Regions from separate parts of the Blautia sp. DFI.6.71 genome, predicted to be linked through region 1. Evidence: riboswitches for the same ligand, from Rfam matches in the RefSeq annotation. Region 1 holds a riboswitch; the other holds the start of a gene.
The links. Region 1 has a riboswitch for FMN ahead of ribD (bifunctional diaminohydroxyphosphoribosylaminopyrimidine deaminase/5-amino-6-(5-phosphoribosylamino)uracil reductase RibD). Riboswitches for the same ligand answer to the same signal wherever they lie in the genome.

Region 1 (12,063 bases):
ACTTGTTAAGAAAATGGAAAAGAGCGGAGCAAAAGCTTACCTCGTTAACACAGGATGGAACGGAACTGGAAAACGTATCTCCATCAAAGATACTCGTGGTATCATCGATGCAATCCTTAACGGAGATATCCTCAACGCTCCTACTAAGAAGATCCCATTCTTCGATTTCGAAGTTCCAACAGAGCTTAACGGCGTAGACACAGGTATCCTTGATCCTCGTGACACATATGCTGACGCTTCTGAATGGGAAGAAAAAGCAAAAGATCTTGCCGGAAGATTCATCAAGAACTTTGCTAAATACGAAGGAAACGCTGCTGGTAAAGCACTTGTTGCAGCTGGTCCTCAGTTATAATTATAATTGCTGAATTAAAGTTAATTATAATTAAATTATAATTTTATTGTCCAAATGAGTACGAAAGGGATGCGAGTAATTCGCATCCCTTTTTCATGTTGTTTCGGTGGTCAAGCGGATATTCGCAATCCGCTTCGCTACAGGGCTCTGAGTTTTTCTGCCACTTTCTCATATGCGGGTACCGGAACGTGATATTCTTCTCCCATTCTTACTACTTCGTAAACTAATCCGTCAATTTCGGACTGTTTTCCTGCCATGATATCCCGCTGCATGGAAGTGGTTGCTTCCGGTGCGAGGTTGGAAAGGATTTTTAAATTTACTTCTGCCATATCTTTCTGGAAAGGAACTCCCATGGCTTCTGCAAGTGCTGCGATTTCTTTTATCATGGTCTTAAAAAGTTCTCTGGCTTCGCCTTCTTTCTGGAAATCTGCGGCAGTTGCGTGGTAATAGAGTCCTGCTGCCCCGATCGGGGATACATAGGAAAATTTCTCCAGTGCTTCACGGCGGATGTTTTCCGAAAGAGTCCCGTCGATATGACTGTCACAGAGGTCTTTCTGAATCTCTTTCAGTTCCGGTCGGAATTCTGCTTTGTCTCTTACGCCGAATACAATGTGCAGGATCTGTCCATGCTGGAGAAGTTTTCCCGGTTCTTTAATGTTGGCAGAAACATAGATGCAGCCGTCCGTTACCAGAAGATCCGGCAGTTCTTTCTGCATTTTTCCACCTGTTCCATATATATTCAACACTGGAATTACGATAGTATTTTTCCTGGCAATGCGTTTGATAAACGGAATCGTTTCCTGTAAGGAATAGCCTTTTACGCAGACAAAAATTACGTCCGGATGCTCTGCATAATGCTCCATATCTGTAGCAGGAATGCTTATGTTTTCCTCTGTTTTATCCCACATTTTCTCCAATGTAAGACCCTGTTTCTGGATCTTTTTCAGGTGTTCGCCTCTCGCGATCAGGGTTACGTCCTTGCCTGCTTTTTTCATATAATATCCGGTAACACCACCGGTTCCTCCGGCTCCAATGATTAAGTATTTCATATTTATTTTCTGCCCCGCTTTCATTGTTTTGATTCTTATATCATAGCACAATTGCAATTTTTCTTCAGTATATTTTATGCATTACGCTGACATAATTTTGCATTGACAGTTTATTTTTTGCCCTGTAATATCAATGGTATCAATATCAGAATATATTACACAGGAAAAGTATTAAGATGGAACGATATCTGGAATTTAGAATAGATGAACAAACTACAGAACTTAAAATGGAAGCATTTCTGAAAAAGAATGCAGGACTTACAAAACGGCAGATCAGCCAGGCGAAGTTTCGACCGGACGGGATTACCAGAAACGGAGTTCGCTGTCGTGTAACTGAGACAATATATCCAGGCGATGTGATCCGCGTTTGTCTGGAGGAAGCCGGGACTGCTTCTGCGCATCTTGAAAATTATAATGACGGAATCAAAAGTAAAGATTTGTCGGATTTCCATTCCAACAAAGCTTCAGCTCCAGTTTCCGAAACTTCTTTTTCTCTGAATATTTTATATGAAGATACGGATATTCTGGCAGTTGATAAACCGGCAGGAATGGTTACGCATCCGACGGGAATGCATTATACAGACAGCCTCTCCAATCTTGTTGCCAGTTACTTTCGAGAGAAAAATGAACAGGTCTGTGTCCGCCCGGTGGGGCGGCTGGATCAGGAGACTTCCGGGATTGTGGTTTTTGCCCAAAATCAGGTAGCAGCTTCAAGGCTTCAATCTGTAAAATCTCCATGCAAAATTCACAAGCAATATCTTGCCGCTGTATCCGGTACTTTGCCTGTAGATATGCCTGGTGTCTGGCATACCTTAGATTTACCGCTGATGCAGGACCCGGAGAATCATCTGAAAATGAAAACTGCTGCTGATCTTTCCTTACATTCATCTGCATTATCGGGAAAAATCAAAACAGCAGTTACTCATTATCATACTCTTTTTTCCAGTCAGGACTGGTCGCTTATCACACTTAAGCTGGATACCGGACGTACCCACCAGATCCGTGTCCATATGGCATCCACAGGACATCCTTTGCTTGGAGATACTCTTTATCATTCAGACGATAAAATATCTTCCTGTGCTTCCTTTTCCAGGGCAGCCCTTCATGCATGGAAAGTTTCTTTTCAGCATCCTTTCAGAGATGAAATGCTCCTTCTGGAAGCACCATTACCTTTCGATTTTCGTGAACTGGTTTCACTTTCAGGGTCTGATCTGTTGTCTATTTAAGCTTCAAATTCTTTGATCAGATTTACCATTTCAATGGCACTGAGTGCACAGTCATAGCCTTTATTTCCTGCTTTTGTACCTGCGCGTTCAATTGCCTGCTCGATGTTTTCTGTGGTAAGCACTCCGAATAATACCGGAACTCCTGTTTCCAGTGATACTGATGCAATCCCTTTGGAAACCTCATTGCATACATAATCATAATGACTGGTATTTCCACGAATCACAGCACCTACGCAGATAACCGCATCATACTTTCCACTTTTTGCCATTTTAGACGCGATCAGTGGGATTTCAAAAGCACCTGGTACCCACGCTACCTGGATGTCCTCTTCTTTTACATTGTGACGTGTCAGCCCATCCATGGCACCACTTACCAGCTTGGAAGTTATAAATTCATTGAAGCGGGCTGCTACAATTCCTACTTTCATTCCATCTGATACTAATTTTCCTTCTAATGTTTTCATTTTTTCTGGTCCTTTCATCTGTAAATTTATATTTTTTAACCTGTACAGGTTTTTATATACGGTAAATTTTATTTTCGGGAACGTTATCGTTATATATGAAAATCCCCGCTGTATTTAATACTTCAGAATATGTCCCATTCGTAATTGTTTTGTCTTAAGATAACGCAGATCATACGCTGTGGCATTCATCTGTATCGGAACTCTCTGTTTGATCCTGATGCCAAATTCTTCCAACTGATAAACTTTATCCGGGTTATTTGTCAGCAGCCTCAGCTCTTTTACCCCAAGATTTCTCAGAATCTGCGCACCAATGTAGTATTCTCTTTCGTCTCCGGCAAATCCAAGTGCCAGATTCGCTTCGAGTGTATCCATTCCCTGTTCCTGAAGTTCATAGGCACGAAGTTTATTGATCAGTCCGATTCCTCTTCCTTCCTGTCTCATATAAAGGAGTATCCCTCTGCCTTCTTCCTCAATCTGGGCCATCGCCGCTGCAAACTGCTGTCCGCAGTCACAACGCTGTGATCCAAAAACGTCTCCTGTCAGGCACTCTGAATGCACACGGCACAGAACGTTTTCTCCATCTCCGATTTCACCTTTTACCAGTGCTACATGATGTTCCCCATTCAGGCGGTTTACAAATCCATACGCCATAAACTCTCCGTATCTGGTCGGCATTTTTGTGGTCGTCACGCGATCCACCAGAATATCATGGCATTTACGGTAATTCTGAATATCTTTAATTGTTATGAATTTAAGATTCCACTTTCCGGCAAGTTCCCGTAACTCAGAAGTCCGCATCATAGTGCCGTCTTCTCTCATAATTTCACAGCACAGCCCGCACTGTTTTAACCCTGCAAGTCTGCACAGGTCTACAGTTGCCTCTGTATGTCCGTTTCTTTCCAGAACACCGTTCTTCTTCGCCAGAAGTGGAAACATATGTCCGGGGCGTCTGAAATCTTCGGGTTTTGCATTCTCATCCACACATTTCATGGCAGTAACAGAACGTTCTGCCGCAGAGATTCCTGTAGTGGTGCTGATATGGTCTACGGAAACAGTAAAAGCAGTTTCGTGATTATCTGAATTTTCTGCTACCATCTGCGGGAACTGCAGTTTTCTTACATATTCCTCAGACATTGGCATACAGATAAGTCCTTTTCCGTGAGTTGCCATAAAGTTAATATTTTCTGTTGTGGCAAACTCTGCTGCACAGATAAAATCTCCTTCATTCTCTCTGTCCGGATCATCCGTTACCAGAATAATTTTTCCATTCCGAAGTTCTTCCAGAGCTTCTTCTACTGAATCAAATCCGTTCATTTTTTCTCTCCTTATGCAATGTATTTTCTGATACAATATATTTTTCTGTTGTTAAGAGGGCAAAATCATTCGTATTGGCTGCTTATCTGGTTCGTGTCAGGCAGATAAAACATCCACTGTACAGTTCTGCATCAATCGAATAACCGCTTTGTGGTTAATTCTGTCAAAAGCCATACTTATTCAGAAAATCCCGTGTAATATTACTTTTTATCGGCTGTTCTTTCACAGGCGTTATTAATTTTTCCACGTATTTTCCAATTATGTCTGTCTCCAGATTAACGATATCTCCTTCTTTGCGTTCTCCGAGGACTGTAATCTTTACTGTATGAGGAATTGCAGAAATGGAAAAGTCTGTTTCTGAGACTTTTGCCACTGTAAGACTGATTCCATCAACTGTTACAGAACCTTTTGTCACAATATATTTCATAATTTGTGGTGAAGCCTGAATGGTGTACCAGACAGCATTATCATCTCTGCGAATTTCCGTGATTTTTCCTGTTCCATCCACATGCCCGGCAACAATGTGTCCTCCAAATCTTCCATTTGCAGGCATTGCCCTTTCCAGATTTACATGCTGTCCCAAAGAAAGCTGAATCAGCGCAGAACGATTCAATGTCTCATGCATCACATCTGCTGTAAAACCATCTTCCAGACATGCAGTTACAGTGAGGCAGATTCCATTTACAGCTACACTGTCCCCTGTTTTCAGATCATCCAGAATTTTCTCTGCCCGTATCGTAAATACTGCTGAATTTGCTCCTTTTTTTATTTTTTTCACAGTTCCCAGTTCTTCAACAATTCCCGTGAACATTACTCTTCACCTCACTCTCTATAAGAAAATCATCTCCTATTCTGATTATTTCGCTGTTTTTTAATAATATTGCGCTGGCAGGATCAGGAAATCCTTTTCCTTCTATCGGTGTCTTTGCACTTTCTCCCCCAAAAAGTTTGGGTGCTATATAGGTCTGGACTTTCTGAACAATACCGCTTTCGAGTGCTGACCAGTTTAAAGTGCCTCCTCCTTCCAGTAAGATACTGTCTATCTTTGCAGCTCCCAGAAGTTCCATTAGTCTGTTTAAATCTATGTGTCCGTTTTTTTCCGGGACATCCAGAACTTTACATCCCATATCTTCATAATTCTTTATCTTCTGCTGGTCTTTACTGCTGGTTGCAAAGATTGTTGGAATTGTTGATGCCGTTTTCACAATTCTGGAATTCAGTGGTGTCCGCAAGTGGGAGTCACAGATAATACGCACAGGATTTCTGCCGTTTTCCAGTCTGCATGTAAGCATCGGATCATCTGCCAGCACAGTTCCCACTCCAGCCATAATCCCTGTATATTTCAATCTCTGTTTCTGCACATGCATTCTGGCAGCTTCGCCTGTCACCCATCTGGATGCGCCTGTATAAGTGGCAATTTTTCCATCCATGGTCATCGCATATTTCATGACTACATATGGTTTTTGATTCTGTATGTAATAGAAAAATGCTTCATTGAGTTTATCGCACTCTTCTTTTAAAACGTTTTCCGTTACTTCGATCCCATGCTCTTTCAGAATCCGGATTCCTTTTCCTGAAACCAGGGGATTAGGGTCCGAGGAACCAATAATCACACGTCTGATCCCCGATTCCAGGATTGCATTGACACACGGAGGCTGTTTCCCGTAATGGCAGCAAGGTTCCAGAGTAACATATATGGAGGCACCTTCTGGCTGTTCTGTACATGATGCCAGAGCTTCCCTTTCTGCATGAAGTTCACCGTATTTTCTGTGATATCCCTGGCCAATGACTTTTCCGCTTTTGACGATCACGGCACCTACCATTGGGTTAGGTGCTGTAAATCCCATTCCTTTTTGCGCCAGTTCTAACGCCATTTTCATATATTGCCTGTCTTTTTCCATATCCGTTATATCTTTCAATCCCTCATCTCCTGTTCTTCTGATGGTACTGATGATACCAAAAAAGCCCCGGTGTCTTTCAACATCCAGGGCCTGTAAATTAATATCTGCTTGAATTATCTTCGTGTGAATCTGACTTTTTGCTTCATCATTAAAACTGCTTTGATGATATTAAAAAGCTCTGGAATAAATTTATTATTCCAGAGCAGTCGCTTTCACAGATCAGTTAATTCTTCTGTATCTCTACTGTTATCTTCTTTCATCCAGACTGTACTGTCGGCTTCGGAATTACACCGAATCATGCCTTACGGCTCGTGGGCTTTACCACCGGTAGGGAATTGCACCCTGCCCTGAAGATCTTATTTTATTTTTATCAGCAATTTCTAAATTTTATCCTGTTGATGTCTGAAAGTATACTCTTAATTTTTATTTATGTCAAGATTTTTTCAGACATATAATTTCAGTTTTTCAGGAAAGTAATTCTCTTACCATCTCTGCATTGAATGTCACACCTGTCAGGTGATCTACTTCAATCTGATACAGGGCATTGGCTGCGATATGCTCTGCTGCCTGTTCCAGATCACGAATACCGCTTGTATTTTTATGCAATTCAACGATGGCATCCAGACCGTCTTCTGTTACTACACATTCTTCTGCTTTCAGGCTCATGCGTTTCAGAACTTTCGGAAGAACGTATTTGGAGAAGATGATCTTCTTCTCTTCTGATGTATAATCCGGGATATCGATCACCGCGAAACGGGACATCAGAGGTGCGCTGATCTGGGATTTATCGTTTGCCGTAGCAATAGGATAAACGCCCACTGTGGGCACCATACATTCCATATAGTTATCTGTAAATCCAAGGTTGTCAAGCAGAGTAAGAAGTACGTCTGCAGGATTTCCGTTGCCCTTACCTGACGCTGCTTTATCAAGCTCGTTGATAATAAATACAAGGTTGGATTCTCCTGCTGCCGAGAAAGCTTCCATGATGATTCCGGGCTTTGCGTTTGCATAGATTCTGGAACTTCCTGTAAGCTGTTCCGGATCATTGATGGAACTCATGTCCAGAGTTGTCCAAGGCAGTTTCAGAATACGGGCAACTGCATAGGCAATCTGGGATTTGCCTGTACCTGCAGGACCTACAAGGAGAAGTCCGTATGCAGGAAGTGTATGGGTACGGTTGATCTGTATGATTGTTTCAATGATACGCTGCTTTACAGATTCCATTCCGTAGAGTTCCTCATCAAGGATCCTGCGGGCTTCCTGAGGATCGATTGCTTCAAAATAATTGCTCTTCCACTGTACATTCATCATGATGGAAAGTGCTCTCTGAGCATGACGTCTCTCCTCCGGAGATACTTCGTGTGAACGGGCAACTGCAAGGTTTCTTCTCGCCCAGAGACGGATATTATCCGGCAGGGTTCTGCCTGCGCAGGTCATAAAATCAGTGATGCTCTGAATGCTTGTCAGCTTCATCTCGTCCCCTGTTTCTTCCTCATCTTCATCCTCAACAATCTCTGCAGGTGCACTGCTTGCAAGAAGTCTCTCGATCATAAACTGAAGAAATCCGTCCTCTGCGGAAAGTTTCGTACCGCCGCCAAAAGCAGTTTCACGAATCTTATAAACTGCATAACCATTCTCTTTATTCTCTCCAGAAAGACGCACATTGATATGATTCTCCCCAAGCCATTTCAGAAGACTTACAAATCTTGAATCAATACTGATAATATCTGCACTGAAAACGCCGTCATCTTCTTTAAATTCAAAGGATGTACGTTTAATCGGATTAGTAAAAATACCGCAGGAATGATGTTTCCACTGACGGCTGCTGTTATCCAGGATCATGATCGGTTTCTCAGGGGAAGTCTCCTTTTCATTGGACTGGAACGTAGTGTAGGTACATTCAGACTGTACGCCTGTTTTCTTGTCTGAAGCACCGCTGAAATCAAATACTGGCATGGTAAATACTCCTTTTATCTTATCATGCAATGCATGACATATTTCTATTACACATCTCTGCAATCCTGTCGGAAGCTATTTATTATTCTAGCAGAATCTTTTCTTTTAATCAATTCTGTAAATGTATTTATTGCATAAATATTCAATAAATTATATCCTGATTTATTCCCCCAAAATCATTGACGGTAACATTCACAGGCCTTATAATAATAGTAACTGAGAATTTCCAGAAACTCTCTGGAAAATCGGAATTTACTTTTAGGAGAGCAAAATGAGCAAAATTATTTTAACCGGTGACCGCCCAACAGGCCGCCTTCATGTTGGACATTATGTTGGTTCATTATCCGAGCGTGTTCGTTTACAGAACTCCGGCTTATATGATGAAATTTATATTATGATCGCAGATGCACAGGCATTAACAGATAACGCTGAACACCCTGAGAAAGTTCGCCAGAACATCCTTCAGGTCGCCCTGGATTATCTTGCATGTGGCATTGATCCTGAGAAATCCACTATCTTTATCCAGTCCATGGTTCCGGAGCTTACAGAGCTTACTTTCTATTATATGAACCTTGTTACTGTGGCACGTGTACAGCGTAATCCTACAGTTAAATCTGAAATCCAGATGCGTAATTTTGAGGCAAGCATCCCTGTTGGATTCTTCTGCTATCCGATCAGCCAGGCTGCAGACATCACTGCATTCCGCGCTACTACTGTTCCGGTTGGCGAAGATCAGCTTCCAATGCTCGAGCAGTGCAAGGAGATCGTCCACAAATTTAATACTGTTTATGGTGAAACTCTGACAGAGCCTGAGATTATTCTGCCATCCAATAAAGCATGCTTACGTCTGCCAGGTATTGACGGAAAAGCAAAAATGAGCAAATCTCTCGGAAACTGCATCTACCTTTCAGATGAAGAAGCTGATGTTAAGAAGAAGGTTATGTCCATGTTCACAGACCCGAATCATCTTCGTGTGGAAGATCCGGGACGTGTGGAAGGAAATCCTGTATTTATTTATCTGGATGCATTCTGTAAACCGGAATATTTCGCAGAGTTCCTGCCTGAATATCAGAATCTGGATGAACTGAAAGCTCATTATACACGCGGCGGTCTGGGTGATGTCAAGGTTAAGAAATTCCTGAACAAAGTACTCCAGGCAGAGCTTTCTCCAATCCGCGAAAGACGTAAATACTGGGAACAGCATCTTGATGATGTATATGATATCCTCAAAGAGGGAAGCAAGGTTGCTGAAGCAAAAGCTGCACAGACACTTCATGATGTTCGTTCAGCAATGCAGATCAACTACTTTGATGATAACAGCTTAATTAAATAATTATATGCCGGTGGCTACAGCGACCGACAACGATGCGTAAATAAGAAATTCAAACGCAAGATTGTTCAAAAATCAACTTATTGACACATCAAAACAGGTTCAGGCAAAAGCATTCTGCTCACGTCTGAACCTGTTCTGTTATTTCTTCACTGACTTGCTTTTCAATCTATTTTACAGATAAAATCTATCCGATATCTTTCATATCTGATACCATTTGATCTCATTTGCCTCCATATGTAACCGGAAACTGCTTCCATCACCTCTGTAAACTACTGTATCCTGTGGTTCGTAAGTGTTGTTGACTACGCAGTATTTTCCATTTTTTACGTAAGCATGTACTTCTACATTGTAGTTGGTTGAATACCAGCAGTGAAGTTCTTCCTCTGCGGATGCTGACCAAAGGACTGCACGATAAAGCACGCGGCTGTTCTTGAAGCTGTATGGAAGTCCGCTGATATAAACGCCTCTTCCTTTACCGAAAGTCTTTACAGCCATCTGCACTTCCTGGTCTTTCTGGATTAAGATTTCTGTTTCCGGTAAGGCATAAATGTTCTTCTTACCTTCACCGAAATCAACCTCGCCTTCTGCATCTTTAAGGATGAAATGATCTCTGTGTTCTTCCCAGTTATATTTATCTGTATTCAGGTTAAATCCATGTTCTTCTTCTACTCCAAGTACATCATCTAACTGAATGAATCTGCCCTGCCACTGATGTGCTGCCGGTTCTCCTACACCGATAAATCCACCGCCATTATATACAAATTCTCTGACTGCTGTGATGATTGTTTCGTCGATCCAGTTCTCGCCGCCTGACTGTGCAGTGTCCGCATCTCCTACATTGATCACTACGTCAAACTTCTTCAGAAGATCTTTGTCTGCTTTGATATCATCAAAGCTGATAAATGATACATCAAACGGTGCGCCGCTTAATGCTTCGATAATTCCGAAATAAGAATAATTCTGCTTGTAATAGATGGCGTGATGTACCATATGGTTACCCCATGAGCGCATCTTTCCCCAACAATTCAGGACTGCTACCCGTTTTACGCAATAAGGAGTCGTTCCCTGAATGTTATCATATAAAGTGCGGAACTCTTCGCAGACTTCTTTGATATACTGTACAAAATCCGGGAATTCCAGGGCAAGTTTCAGATATCCGCCGTAGCCTATTCTCTGGATCGGGCTTCGAAGGATTGCTCTTCTTGCTGTTACCCAGTTTACTTTTGCCTCCTTTACAGGATCGCCGCCTTCATGGAACGTATCCGGGAAAAAGTATGGCAAAAATCTTCCTTCTGTATATTTTACATTCTTAATATCACTGAACAGACGCAGGGTCGCACCATTTCCAACACTTCCAACTACAGCATCCAGTCCGATAGATGCAAATTCGTCCATAAACGGTTCCATACCAATCCAGTGATCTCCCATGAACATCATGGCCTCTTTTCCGTATTCATGTACGATATCTACCATCTCTTTGGCAAGCTTCGCAACTTCGCGTCTCTGAAATGCCTGGAAATCTTTGAATTCTTTTGAGGGAATCCGATAGGTATTGTTCATGTATCCCTGATCAATGATATATTCCGGTCTGAAAGGATAGCCCACTTCTTTCTCAAACTGCTCCAGAATATATGGGCTGACTGAAGCGGAATAACCAAACCAGTCTACATATTTCTCTCTTGCAAGTTCATCAAATATAAGAGTAAACTGATGGAAAAATGTAGTGAAGCGCACAACATCCACATACTCATGAGTATCCAGAAATCTGCGCAGACGTTCCAGAGAGTGTGCTCTTGTTTTCGGCTGACGCACATCAAATGTAATCTGCGGTTCTACGTCTTTCCAGTCATTTACTACTGCATTGTACATATGTACAGGATCCCACATAATATATGCCAGGAAACTTACAGTATATTCATGGAAGCGTTTCGCAGATAAGATCACTACATTTCCTGTCTCTTCTTCATATGACCACTGATCTGTCAGTACCGGCTCTCCTGTGGTACGATCCATTACTTCCCACCATCTGCGGATATCATCTCTTGTGTTGACTGCAAGCATATTCGGATAGAGGTGATCCATCAGATGAATCTCCAGTGTATCTGCAACCGCTGTGTGGAAAGATGTCATAATATACATCTGCTGGATTTCTTCCGGATGTGCTTTCGCCCACGCATTGTCCTTACGAGTTGTATAGTAGGTTGCATAAATTTTGGCACCTGTGTCTTTTAATTTCTGCGGAAATTCTGTTCCGTCACAGTCACGTATAGCATCAGCGCCCCACTCTTCTATCATTTCCAGTGTCTGTGGAACTACATCCAGGTCAGTTGGTATGGTTACACGACCTTTTCCCATTTTCTGTTACCTCCTTCATTTTGCTGACAAGCGGATAATTACTGTCCGTTCGCTTCTGTAATCACATTATTTTCAGTCTATCTGTTTATAAAATACTTTCTTTCAAAATTTTT
Region 2 (12,063 bases), on a different contig from region 1:
AGACCGATGGCATATTTATCCTGTCTCGGAAGTCCTTCTTCTTCCACATATTCACGCTGTGGAAGTTCCTCATAAGAACCGTCCGCAAGCATACGTTTCTGAAGATGATATGGTGCTGCCTTCCGGCTTAACTGCTCAGTTACTGTATCTTCTTTTACTACATATGTAAAGTCAATCTTCGCTGCATCTCTTACGTTTGTACCAATATAGATTGCATATTCTCCTGCTTCCAGAACATATGCAGACTTGCATACTTTGCCCAGATCATCGTAAGACGCCATCTGATTTACAGGAAGTTTCAGGGTAAGAATCTGTCGTTCACCCGGCTGAAGAAGGCTGGTCTTTTTGAATGCTCCCAGCACTTTCGCAGGCTTTCCGAGTTTACCCTGTGGTGCTCCGTAATAGAGCTGGACAACTTCTTTTCCTGCTGTTTTTCCTGTATTGGTTACTTCAGTAAGAACCGTGATCACACCGTTTTCTTCGGAAGCACCAGTCATCTTCCAGTCGAAGTCTGTATAGGAAAGTCCAAATCCAAACGGATAATTTACTCTCTCCGCTGCACCCGGAATTGTCTCAAAGTAACGGTATCCTACATAAATATCTTCTGTATAATCTACATAGAATGCAGACTCATGGAAGTTTGCTGTGGATGGATAATCTTCCAGATCTTTTGCATAAGTATCGGATAATTTACCGGATGGATTAACATCACCACAGAGTATATCTGCTGTTGCAAGACCACCTTCCATTCCCCCCTGCCATGCCATCAGTACTGACTGGATCTCATCACAGTCTCTGAACCATTTCGTGTCCACGATACCGCCAACATTCATCACTACGATTACATGTGGGAATGTTTTCTTTACCTTCTCTACCATGGCATTCTCTGCATTTGTCAGACAGAAATCACCGTTTTCAAAAATCTTCGCTGACAGTTCAGAGTTTCTTTTTTCTTCTCCGTCAAGAACATATCCATCCTGTGCTGCTTCACATTTCCTGTCCCATCCTTCGCCCGAGAAACGACAGATAGTAATTACTGCAGTATCTGTATATTCTCGCGCTTCATTCAGAAGTTCATCCGGAAGCTCCGGCTCAACTGTCATACCTGGTACTGCACCATCTGCGTACTGTTTCTGAATGTCTTCCTCATAATATTTCGCAAGTTTATCGAAAATTTCTACTTTTCCCTCATCCTCTTTAATCTTCATGCCCTCATAAAGATTACGGATGTATTCTACAGTTACATCGCCACTTCCTCCGCCGCCTTTTACGTAGTCTACAGTACCCTTACCAAAGAGTGCGACTTTCGTCCCTCTCCGGATCGGAAGTGTATTTTTCTCATTTTTCAGAAGGACCATTCCCTCTCCTGCTGCCATTCTGGAAAGTGCAATGTGTTCTTTACTTCCTGTAACTCTCCGTCCATCTTCTCCCAGCGGAAGCACAGGCTGGAAGAAGCTTCTCTGCCATTTTGCCATTATCTTAATCCTCCTTTAATTCTCCTTAGTCAAGCAGATAAAATCATCCACTTCGCTACTTGCTTGATTTGTTTAAAGTTCTTCCTTCAAAAATGCAAAAGGTTCTTCATCCTGAAGGAAATGCATAAGCTGATATGCACACATGATCGCTACATTTTCTTCACGCAGAATCCTCTTTACTTCTTCTCTGTCAGCAAGTACAACTTCAATTTCCTCTGTGTCTTCCTGTGCATCTTTGCTGATCTCACCTTCCGCATATCCGTAAACAGTTGCGCAGGATTCATCTGTCATGCCAACCGTTGTGAAATATGATTTCTCAAATGCAGAATCTACTTTCAGAGGTGTGAATTTCAGTCCTGTTTCCTCGTACATTTCTCTTACTGCACCTTCATGGAATTCTTCGTTCGGTTCTACCAGACCTGCCGGGAATTCGTAGATATATCCGCCGATTGCGTATCTGTACTGACGTACCAATACAACCTTGTCTTTTTTCTCTCCGTAAAGACTGTAAATAATTACACCATCCGGAGTATTTTTGCCTGTTTTTATCTTTAATTCGTTAATACTCTTCGCACGGGATGCCACAAAATATGACACAGGAGTGTTGTGAATGCTTGTTGCATTTAAATGGTACAAATTTAAAAATTTACAGTCTGTCAGTTTCTCAATATTATGTATCTGTCCCATAATGGATACTTCCTTTCGCTTTCTATACCTTCGCTGATTATTACAGCCAATTTTCTTCTATCTCTGTTTTTAGTTCGCAAAACATCTGATAAAACTCTTCTTTTGCATCAGCTATAATTCCTAACGCAATTTTCTGATTGTAAGAATGTGTAACATTATTTCTTGCCTGCAATGCACGAAGCCACTGCTCCTCATCTCTTATCATTCCTGCTTTATAGGCAGTCTTCAGAATGATTTTCGGTGAACCTGTTGCTCCCTCTGCATATCCATGAATCTCCAGTATTTCTTTCATCATTTTCCATGACTGCTCAAAACAAATTTCATACAATCCTACGAGTCCGGTAATCACTACATTATCATATGGTTCTTCATAATTATAAATATCTTTCATGTTAGACAGTGCATTGCAGAAATTCTCATATTTTCTCATACAAAATCCTCCCTTCCTTCTCTATAGATTCTCTTAATTCATCCTGCATGTCACGATCAAGATTTACAATATCATACTCCAGAAGAGTACTTGTCTCTTCATCCACATCTAACGCAAACCTTGCAAAATCTCCTCCTGTGACTGCAATATCTATATCACTTGTTCTTCTGAAATCTCCTCTTGCTCTCGAACCAAAAAGAATTACTTTTTCAATATCATATTTTTGCGCAAGGTTTCGGATTTCTTCTATAACTTCCGGTCTGATTCCTGTATCATTCATTTTATAAACCTCACATTCCGATGTTTATATCGTCTGTTTTATCTTACCATATTATCGTATCTTTTTTAAGTCTGTCTGACAATTTCCGTAATTATTTTTTACACATAAAAAGAAGAACAGCCGCAGATTTTTCATCATACGGCTGTTCTTCTTTTTTATTTATTGTACTGCCAATTTATTTATTCTTTATCAGATATAAAATCAATCTCCCTTGAGCACCACGCGGATTCTCTTATAAATCAGGAATACGATCAGGGATGTCAGAGCATATTTGAATATGTTGAATGGGAAAATGATCATTGCTGCAAATGTAAGAAGATTATTTACAGAACTGTGTACTGCACTTCCCATTTCGATAAATGCTTCTACCGGCATTCCAAAAGCCTTTCCATAAGCCGGAAGTAACACGAATGCATTGATAAAGCATGCAACTACTGCTGTAAGTACGGTTCCAACTGCCATTCCGATCACTGCATGTTTTCTGCTCTTAACAGATTTATAGCGGTAGATCAGACCTGCCGGAACTGCAAATGTACATCCAAAGATGAAGTTTGCCACATCGCCTACACCTGCTGTCATAGAGCCCTTTGTTACCAGATGCACAAGAATCTTCACCAGCTCGATCAGTACACCTGCGATCGGTCCCATTGCGAATGAACCAACCAGTACCGGGATTTCTGAAAAATCCAGCTGATAAAAAGTCGGTGCCAGGAAAGGAAGCGGAAACTCCAGATTCATTAAAATTCCTGCGATAGCGCCAAGCATGGCTATCTGTGTAACGGTTCTCGTCTTACTCCTTGCCATCGCATTTCCATTTCTTAATACCTGTTCACTCATACTGTTTCTCTCCTTTGAAATTATTCTTTATGGATATGTCTCATATCCTGTTAAAAGAAAATTCCACAAGCTTTTTATATAATGAAGATTTTCTTCAACATATAAAAAACCCCGGATCATATCCGGGGTAATGAGCACGTATGGTAAATATCGCGTGTTCTTCTCTCATCCAGACTATACTGTCGGTTCTGGAATTTCACCAAATCAGCCGCCGAAGCGGGTCGCGGACTATAACCGCCGGTAGGGAATCTCAGCTGATGCTGATCACCACAACCCCGAAGAATTTTCTTTTATCTGCGTCTGATTATACTACATACAGATATCTATTGTCAATACAACTATTCCATTACGCTCCTCTATTGACTTTGCTTTTCCAGGCTATTATAATAAATCCAGAAAACGAAAGGAGGTTTTCAATATGAAAACATGGACAAAGAAGTTCCAGAAAATGTTAACACTGATACTTGCCATCTGCCTCGTTACCGGCTGCATGGGATTCTCAAATGTGCAGGCAGCTACCGGAAAGTCAGGTACAACCTACTATGATACCTGCATAAATGGAAAAAAAGGCGGAACAATAACAACCAATGGCACAAAATACTATATGTCAGGCACAAGAAAGGCTATATGTAAGGGGAACACTCTGACAATGTATGCGTCATTTAATACTTCCAAAAACGGAATATTAAACAGCCAAAACAAAAAAGCATATATAAAATACGGAAAACATACATTTAAACTTACTTCCAAGACCAAATACTATTTTTCCGGAGGTGAAGCTCCCAACGATTATTGCTCAAAATCCGCTTTCATGTCTACCATGAGAAGCATGAATGGATTAGGTCTGCGCATTAAGGTAACCAATGGAAAAGTTGTTGAGATGTCTTTCAATTCATGATACCACAAGAGCCGCAAAGCTGGAAATTCCCACTTTACGGCTTTTGTTTAACTTGTCATTATTTTTTCCGAAACCATTCTTTTTTCTCTGTTCTCACAACCCATCCCTGAGAAGATTTTCATCTCATCAGGCACTTTTCATAAGTCAGACGAATATTTGTAATATTAAAGCAGGAGACTCACTTCATTGATAAAATTTTACTCTGCCTGATCAATATTATCAGGCCCTACAGCCCGCTAATACAACCATTCCAGGATTAGAAAAACAGGAAATCACTGCCAGACAAATGAAAAATATATAATATCCCGGTATTTTGTAGTTCATAAGTATTGCTGCCATAGTTTTCACCTCGCTTATGTACAATCTTCTTTGATAATTGACGAACTACTGAGAATATGCTTTAATGGATTTAGCATAAATACTTCAGGAGAACAAACATAGTTCTCAACTATGCTTCTACACCAACGATACATGTATCATATCTCACAGAAAGAAATGGGGGAACACAAATGGGACTTATAGCTATCAGCAGCATGGTATTCTTAGGTGGTATGTATCTGATGATTGCATTCGCATGGTGGCTTCTGCAGATTATTGCCAACTGGAGAATCTTTACCAAAGCAGGGGAGGCCGGATGGAAAAGTATTATTCCAATATATGGCGATTATATTTCTTATAAAATCGCATGGCAGCCTGCATATTTCTGGCTGACATTGGTTCTTGGAATCGTATCTTCCTGCTTACAGGGAACTCTTGAAACAAACGACAGTTTAATGATCTCCATGATCATCGTGCTGATCAAAATCATACTTGCCATAATCAGCATTATGTACAGTGTTAAGCTTGCAAGAGCTTTTGGCAGAGGCACAGGATTCGCCATTGGCCTTATCTTCTTACCGCCAATCTTCATGCTGATCCTTGGCTTCGGCGATGACAGATATTATGGGGCAGATAAATAGGTATACATTAAAATGAGAAGTTAAAGCGAAAAGATATATACTGGCAAGCACTTTTTATACTCTATCAGTATTCTCCTCTAAATAAAAGCAAAAATACCCTTTCGTCATGTCATACGAAAGGGTATTTTTTTCAGACTATTTTATTTTTTGTAAAGCACAAACGCCTCATATGGATTCAGGATGATTTTCCTGTCAAATACTTTTCTTCCCATGTTTGTGATCAGGCACTGAGCTCCTTCTGCGAATGTTTCCGGAAGTTCCATTTCCGCTTCCTGTGCACTGAAATTGCATACTGTGAGCAGCTTCTCTGATCCAAGCTTTCTTATGTAAGCGAATATCTGATCATGGTCGCGGTACAGAGCCTCAAATTCTCCGTACACAATGATGTCCATTTCTTTACGCAGACGAATCAGCTTCTGATAATAATGGAAAACAGAGTCCGGATCTTTTAACTGATCTGCTGCATTGATCTGCTGGTAATTTGGATTTACCTTGATCCATGGTTCCCCTGTAGTGAAACCTGCACCTGCGGAAGTGTCCCACTGCATAGGTGTTCTGGCATTATCGCGGCTTCTGAGCATCAGGCATTTCATCATATACTCCGGTGTCAGTCTGCCTGTCTCTGTCAGCTCAGTGAAATAATGAAGGCTCTCGATATCGCGGTAGTCCTCCAGCTTGTCGAAATAGACGTTAGTCATTCCAAGCTCTTCACCCTGATAAACATAGGGGGTTCCCTGCATCATATGAAGACAGGTCGCCAGCATCTTGGCTGAAATATCGCGGTAAGCAGGATTGTCATTTCCAAATCTGGATACACTTCTTGGCTGGTCATGGTTGCCAAGGAAAAGGCTGTTCCATGCTTTTCCTGCCAGTTCTTCCTGCCATTTGATCATGATCTTCTTGAACTCTTTGAAATCATACCGTTCTGTGGTCCACTTGCCATAATCACCGCCGCCGATTTCTACATGCTCAAACTGGAATACCATATTCAGTTCTTCTCTGTCATCACCTGCGTATTTCTGTGCTTCCTCAATGGTAACTCCTGAGGTTTCCCCCACAGTCATCACATCATATTTGGAAAGAACTTCCTGATTCATTTCATGCAGGAATTCGTGGATTCTTGGACCATGAACACTGTACGGACCGAAATCACCATACAATCCGTTATTCATCTCTCCGTCAGGAAATTCCTGATCTTTGGAGATCATGCTGATAACATCCATACGGAAACCGTCGATTCCCTTTTCACACCAGAAGTTCATCATATCATAAACTTCCCGACGAACCTTGTCGTTCTCCCAGTTCAGATCCGGCTGCTTCTTGGAGAACAGATGAAGATAATACATATCTGTCTGTGCGTCATATTCCCAGGCTGAACCGCCAAATACTCCGCCCCAGTTATTTGGTTCCTTACCATTCACCGGATTTCTCCAGATATAATAGTCGCGGTAAGGATTGTCTTTGGATTTACGGCTCTCGACGAACCAGGAATGCTCATCGGAAGTATGGTTTACAACCAGATCCATGAGAATCTTGATTCCTCTTTTGTGTGCCTCTGCAAGGAGAGTTTCATAATCCTCCATGGTTCCGTAGTCTTTGTAGATCTTTCTGTAATCAGAAATATCATAGCCATTATCATCCTGCGGAGACTCAAGCATAGGAGAAATCCAGAGAACATTCACACCTAACTCCTTCAAATAGTCAAGCTTCTCAATAATTCCTCTGATATCCCCGATTCCGTCTCCATTACTGTCTTTAAAGCTTTTGGGATATATCTGATAAACAACACTTTCTTTCCACCAGGTTTTCTTCATAAACGTAAGCCTCCTGTTTGTATTTCTCAAGTTTATTGATGTGTTATTTTACTGCACCGGCAACAACACCGTTCATGATCCACTTCTGGCAGAAGATATATACGATCAGTACAGGTGCCAGTACAAGCAGATAAGAGGCAAATGCCAGATTATAGTCTACAGAGAACTGGCTCTTGAATACATACTGTGCAAGCTGTAAGGTCTGCTGGCTCTCATCACTTAAGAGTACCAGTGGCATACTGAAGTCGTTCCATGTCCACATAAAGGAAAGGATTGCTACTGTTGCTGTAGTTGGTTTTAATACCGGGAAAATGACCCGGCTGAAAATCTGGATGGGGTTGGCACCATCGATCATTGCTGCTTCATCCAGTGCTTCCGGTATCGCCTTGATTGCACCTGTATAAAGGAAGGTATTCATGGGCAGACCGAAGATAATATAAAGAAAACTAATACCGTAAATATTATCCAGATGGAAGGCATTCGCCTGTACAACCAATGGAAGCATGATTACCTGGAACGGGATAAACATGGCACTGATAAAGTAGTAATACATAATGGAAAAGAATTTACTCTTTTTCCTGTTTCTGGTTATTGCATACGCTGCAAAGGAGTTTGTGATCAATGTAAAGAACAGGTTGATCACTGTAATAAATGCAGTGTTAAAAAATTTCTGTGGGAAATTTGTCATCACCCAGGCATCCACGAAGTTCTGCAGACGCAGCTTTCTGGGTAATGCCAGTATGTTATTCATGTCAGACGGATCCTTGATTGCGATCATCAGTGCCATATACAGAGGCAAAAGAATAATCAGCACAATTCCTATGATAAGAAGAATCGTTACAGGCCAGTTGTAACGTTCTTTTACCTTCGCTACACCCTGTTTCATCCTAACTTCTCCTCTCTCTTCTCAAGTATACGAAGCTGTAATACAGAAATCAGCACAACTACAATAAAAAGCACAACTGCATTGGCTGACTGGTAGGCGAACTGTCCTCCACCGAATCCCTTCTTATAGATCAGGACTGCAATGGAAGTAGTTGCTGTTCCAGGTCCACCATCTGTCATGGCCATGATCTGATCGTAAACCATCAGGTAACCTTTGGCAGAGAGCACCATATTAATGGTAAAGGACGGTGCCAGAAGAGGGAATGTGATCTTGCTGAAACGCTTGAAGCCTGTAGCTCCGTCCAGGTCAGCAGCTTCATATACATCTGTATCAATAGACTGGAGTCCTGCAATATAGATCAGTGTATTAAATGCACATCCGATCCACAGAGATACTGCAATGATTCCCCAGATCGCATTGTTGGTACCCAGAATATTCACACTGAGAGCCTTGATTCCCAGAGCTTTTCCAAGCTCCGGAACCAGGTTTGCAAAAATATAGTTAAAGATGAATCCCACGATCAGACTCCCCAGCATATACGGCAGGAAATAAAACGCTTTAATCGTATTTTTGAATTTAATCTTTGCATTTAATGCGCATGCAAGCACAAGACTGATCACATTAACCAGGATCGTAGTGATCACAGCAAATTTAAAGGTGAAAATGTAAGCATTTCCTGTATCTGCATCTACAAACATATGCAGATAATTACGCAGCCCTACGAAATTCCACTCTCCGTATCCTCTCCAGTCAGTAAAGCTGTAGAACACACCTTTCAGGAAAGGAATTGTATGGAAGATGAAAAATAATACTGCAAGAATACCAACATAAATATAGTAAATTTTGTTGACAGCAGGTCTTTTACGATTCGCTGCTTTCTTCATAGGCTCATCCCCTCACTTAATCTACATTCGCAACATCATATTTCTCATCACACTGTTTCAGGAACTGATCGATGTTTTCCTTATCATCCATTCCATTTGCACGATTTAAACTAAATCCAGCAACCAGTGCGGCCATATCCAGTCCTGATGGATAGTAGTGGTCTTCAAAGTTAGCAACTTTACCATTGCTGATGTCTTCCTGTACGCCTGATACTGCTTCATCACTCTGCTCTACACCCTTTAATGCGGAGAATGAGAACTGCTCATCAATATAAGTCTGTATATTTTCTTTTTCCATCATAAAGGAAACGAAATCTTTGGCTGCATCTACATTAGAGCTGCTCTTACTTACGCCCAGAAGCACATCCACACCTGAGGTAACCTTGTTCTGGGATTCATCATTGGAAGACGGCAGTGCAAACATGTTTATTTTTACATCCGGATTAGCATTACGGTACTGGCTGATCGCCCAGTTTCCGTTGATGATCATTACAGCGTCACCGTTGGCAAATTTCTTGTTTCCGTCATCATAGCTAAGTCCCATGTAATCATCCTGTGCATAATCAAGAAGTGTCAGATATTTCTCTGCAATCTCCTCATGTGTTCCCACAAATGTTGTCTTGCCTGCTTTGCGGTCATCCGCGAAGCTCTCCGGTGCAAGGTCTGCTGCTATGGAGTTCCACGGTGCAAGTGCTGTCCATGCGTCTTTGTAAGTCATCAGTAATGGCTGCTCGCCTGCATCCTTGATTTTCTGCAGAACATCTATAAACTCATCCCAGGTCTTCGGAACTTCCAGTCCAAGCTCTTCGAATTTCTCTGTATTGTAGATAACACCGGAAGCATTTGTAGCAAATGGAACACCATATATTGTCTCTTCTTTGTCCTTATTTACATCGTAAACCATGTCAATATAGGCTTCCTGTACATCCTTGATATAATCCTGATCACCCAGGTCAAGCAGCATACCTGCACCCTCAACCTCAGTGTAGTTGTTATCGCCGCCCATTGCTACGATGTCAGGCATATCATTCTTTGCCATTCTGGTCTTTAATACTGTTCCTGCATCCGGCGGAGCAGTAACCTTTACTGTCACATCGTCATGGCTTTCATTATATTTGTCTACCAGTTTCTGAATCGTATCCTTGTTCTCAGGTTTTGTGGAAAAAAGTTCCAGTTCTGTTTTACCTGAACTTTTCGCTGAAGATCCTGCGTCAGATGAACCGCCGCATCCTGTTAATGTGCCGGCAAGCAAAGTACCAATTACCAATGTGCTTATTATTTTTTTATACATTTTTTCTCCTCCATAATTTAATTTTCATTAACTACGAAGGCTGCGCAACCTCTGTTTTCCCTTGGTGACTTTATCATAACGCAGTCTGTCTGTAAAAATCAACAGGTTTCTCGGGAAACTTAAATTTCACACAAAATTCATTATCTGTTTTTATGCATATTGTATAATATTTGGTACACTTTTACACTATAAACCCAACCAGATAAGTTCTGTAAATTGCAAAAGAGAGCCTGCTATTCTTTCACAGACTCTCTTTTTATCAGCCGCACCGGGCTCTTGATATTCATTTCTTTTAAAGTTTCTCCCTCTATCATCCGGTGCAGACGACGCAGGGAGATCACGCCCTTCTGGTGGATATCCTGATGAACCGTAGTCAGCCTGGGACGGACAAACTCCGCATAAATATTGTCATCATAACCTACTATGGAAATCTGATCCGGAACCTTAATCCCATGGTCAAAGAAATAGTTCATAGCCTCAATCGCTCCGTAATCCGAAGAAAACGCCAGTGCCTTTACTTCAAGGAAACGAGGAAGCAGTTCTTCATATCTGCTAAGGCGCTGTCTCTTCTCCCCCGGAACTACGATCAGACGGGATTTGCTGCAGAAACCGCCCTGCTTTTCCATAGCCTGTTTGAATCCATTCCATCTGCGGGAATCACTGTCCTTATCTGTCTCTGCGATAAACAATGCCCTGTGATATCCACAGGAATACAGGTATTCTCCAACCTGATATCCACCGGAATAATCGTCAACTCCTACATTCTGGAAGGTGTATTCCCCTTCCGGATATGCATCGATCAATATCATCTTTTTGTTCAGTTTTCTGGACAGCTGTCTGTATCGTTCCTCATCATATCCCAGAATGATCAGACCCTCAACATTCCACCTGGAAGCCATGTCTACTACATCTTCAATTTTTTCCCCACCGATAAGCATGACGAAATAACCTTTCCGTTCTGCTTCTGTCTGTATGGTTCCTATCAGCTCTCCCACAAAGGAATCCTGCAGAGACTGCATTCCATGAGCAGTTGCAAATCCAAGCACTACTCCGATGATTCTGGAGCCATGACCTGACAACATCACAGATCCCATATGGGGAACATAATTCTGTTCCTTCAGAATGCGGGTAATCTTATCTATGGTTTCCTGAGACACTCTCTTGGTATTTCCATTGATCACATTGGAAACCGTAGTCCGGCTCACCCCCGCCATATCTGCAATATCCTGAAGTCTGATCATTTAAACGCCTCCTGTTTTACGATATTTTATAGATTCATACAATAATGTTAAAGATATCCTTGTCTATAAAATGTTTATACCATATATATGTTTTTAAGTAAACTTCCGTTCTTATATTATTATAAAAACGCAGGCATAGCGGGCTACGCTGAGGCTTTTATACCTGTGCAATCGGATTCACAGACAAGCGAATGGTATAGTTTTTTCCAGATTGAAACAAAATTGCGCGTCTGACTCTCTTCATTGGAAAATAACGAGAATGCGACGCGCAGTTATTCAAAGGATGAACTGAATGATACTTTTATTCTTCATCCGCATGATAAATTCCCACATAGCCCTGCGGTTCTACTCTAACAATCTGCTCGACTTCCTCCGTTTTCT

Region 2: another riboswitch for FMN. It lies ahead of LJE12_RS13520 (ECF transporter S component); the one in region 1 lies ahead of ribD (bifunctional diaminohydroxyphosphoribosylaminopyrimidine deaminase/5-amino-6-(5-phosphoribosylamino)uracil reductase RibD).

What each region holds. Positions count from the first base shown of each region.
Region 1 is NZ_JAJDMJ010000004.1:33,474-45,536, forward strand. Features, by position in the region: gene pckA (phosphoenolpyruvate carboxykinase (ATP)) at 1-352, shown strand, start outside; gene LJE12_RS03560 (ketopantoate reductase family protein) at 490-1,401, opposite strand; gene LJE12_RS03565 (RluA family pseudouridine synthase) at 1,578-2,627, shown strand; gene ribH (6,7-dimethyl-8-ribityllumazine synthase) at 2,624-3,091, opposite strand; gene LJE12_RS03575 (bifunctional 3,4-dihydroxy-2-butanone-4-phosphate synthase/GTP cyclohydrolase II) at 3,206-4,405, opposite strand; gene ribE (riboflavin synthase) at 4,569-5,216, opposite strand; gene ribD (bifunctional diaminohydroxyphosphoribosylaminopyrimidine deaminase/5-amino-6-(5-phosphoribosylamino)uracil reductase RibD) at 5,197-6,306, opposite strand; FMN riboswitch at 6,551-6,665, opposite strand; gene LJE12_RS03590 (AAA family ATPase) at 6,772-8,262, opposite strand; gene trpS (tryptophan--tRNA ligase) at 8,534-9,595, shown strand; gene gnpA (1,3-beta-galactosyl-N-acetylhexosamine phosphorylase) at 9,794-11,950, opposite strand.
Region 2 is NZ_JAJDMJ010000034.1:83-12,145, reverse strand. Features, by position in the region: gene LJE12_RS13540 (glycoside hydrolase family 3 protein) at 1-1,475, opposite strand, end outside; gene LJE12_RS13535 (NUDIX hydrolase) at 1,548-2,162, opposite strand; gene LJE12_RS13530 (HI0074 family nucleotidyltransferase substrate-binding subunit) at 2,203-2,592, opposite strand; gene LJE12_RS13525 (nucleotidyltransferase family protein) at 2,579-2,872, opposite strand; gene LJE12_RS13520 (ECF transporter S component) at 3,074-3,709, opposite strand; FMN riboswitch at 3,863-3,996, opposite strand; gene LJE12_RS13515 (hypothetical protein) at 4,128-4,607, shown strand; gene LJE12_RS13510 (DUF5684 domain-containing protein) at 5,117-5,566, shown strand; gene LJE12_RS13505 (glycoside hydrolase family 13 protein) at 5,707-7,380, opposite strand; gene LJE12_RS13500 (carbohydrate ABC transporter permease) at 7,424-8,266, opposite strand; gene LJE12_RS13495 (carbohydrate ABC transporter permease) at 8,263-9,150, opposite strand; gene LJE12_RS13490 (ABC transporter substrate-binding protein) at 9,167-10,441, opposite strand; gene LJE12_RS13485 (LacI family DNA-binding transcriptional regulator) at 10,675-11,682, opposite strand.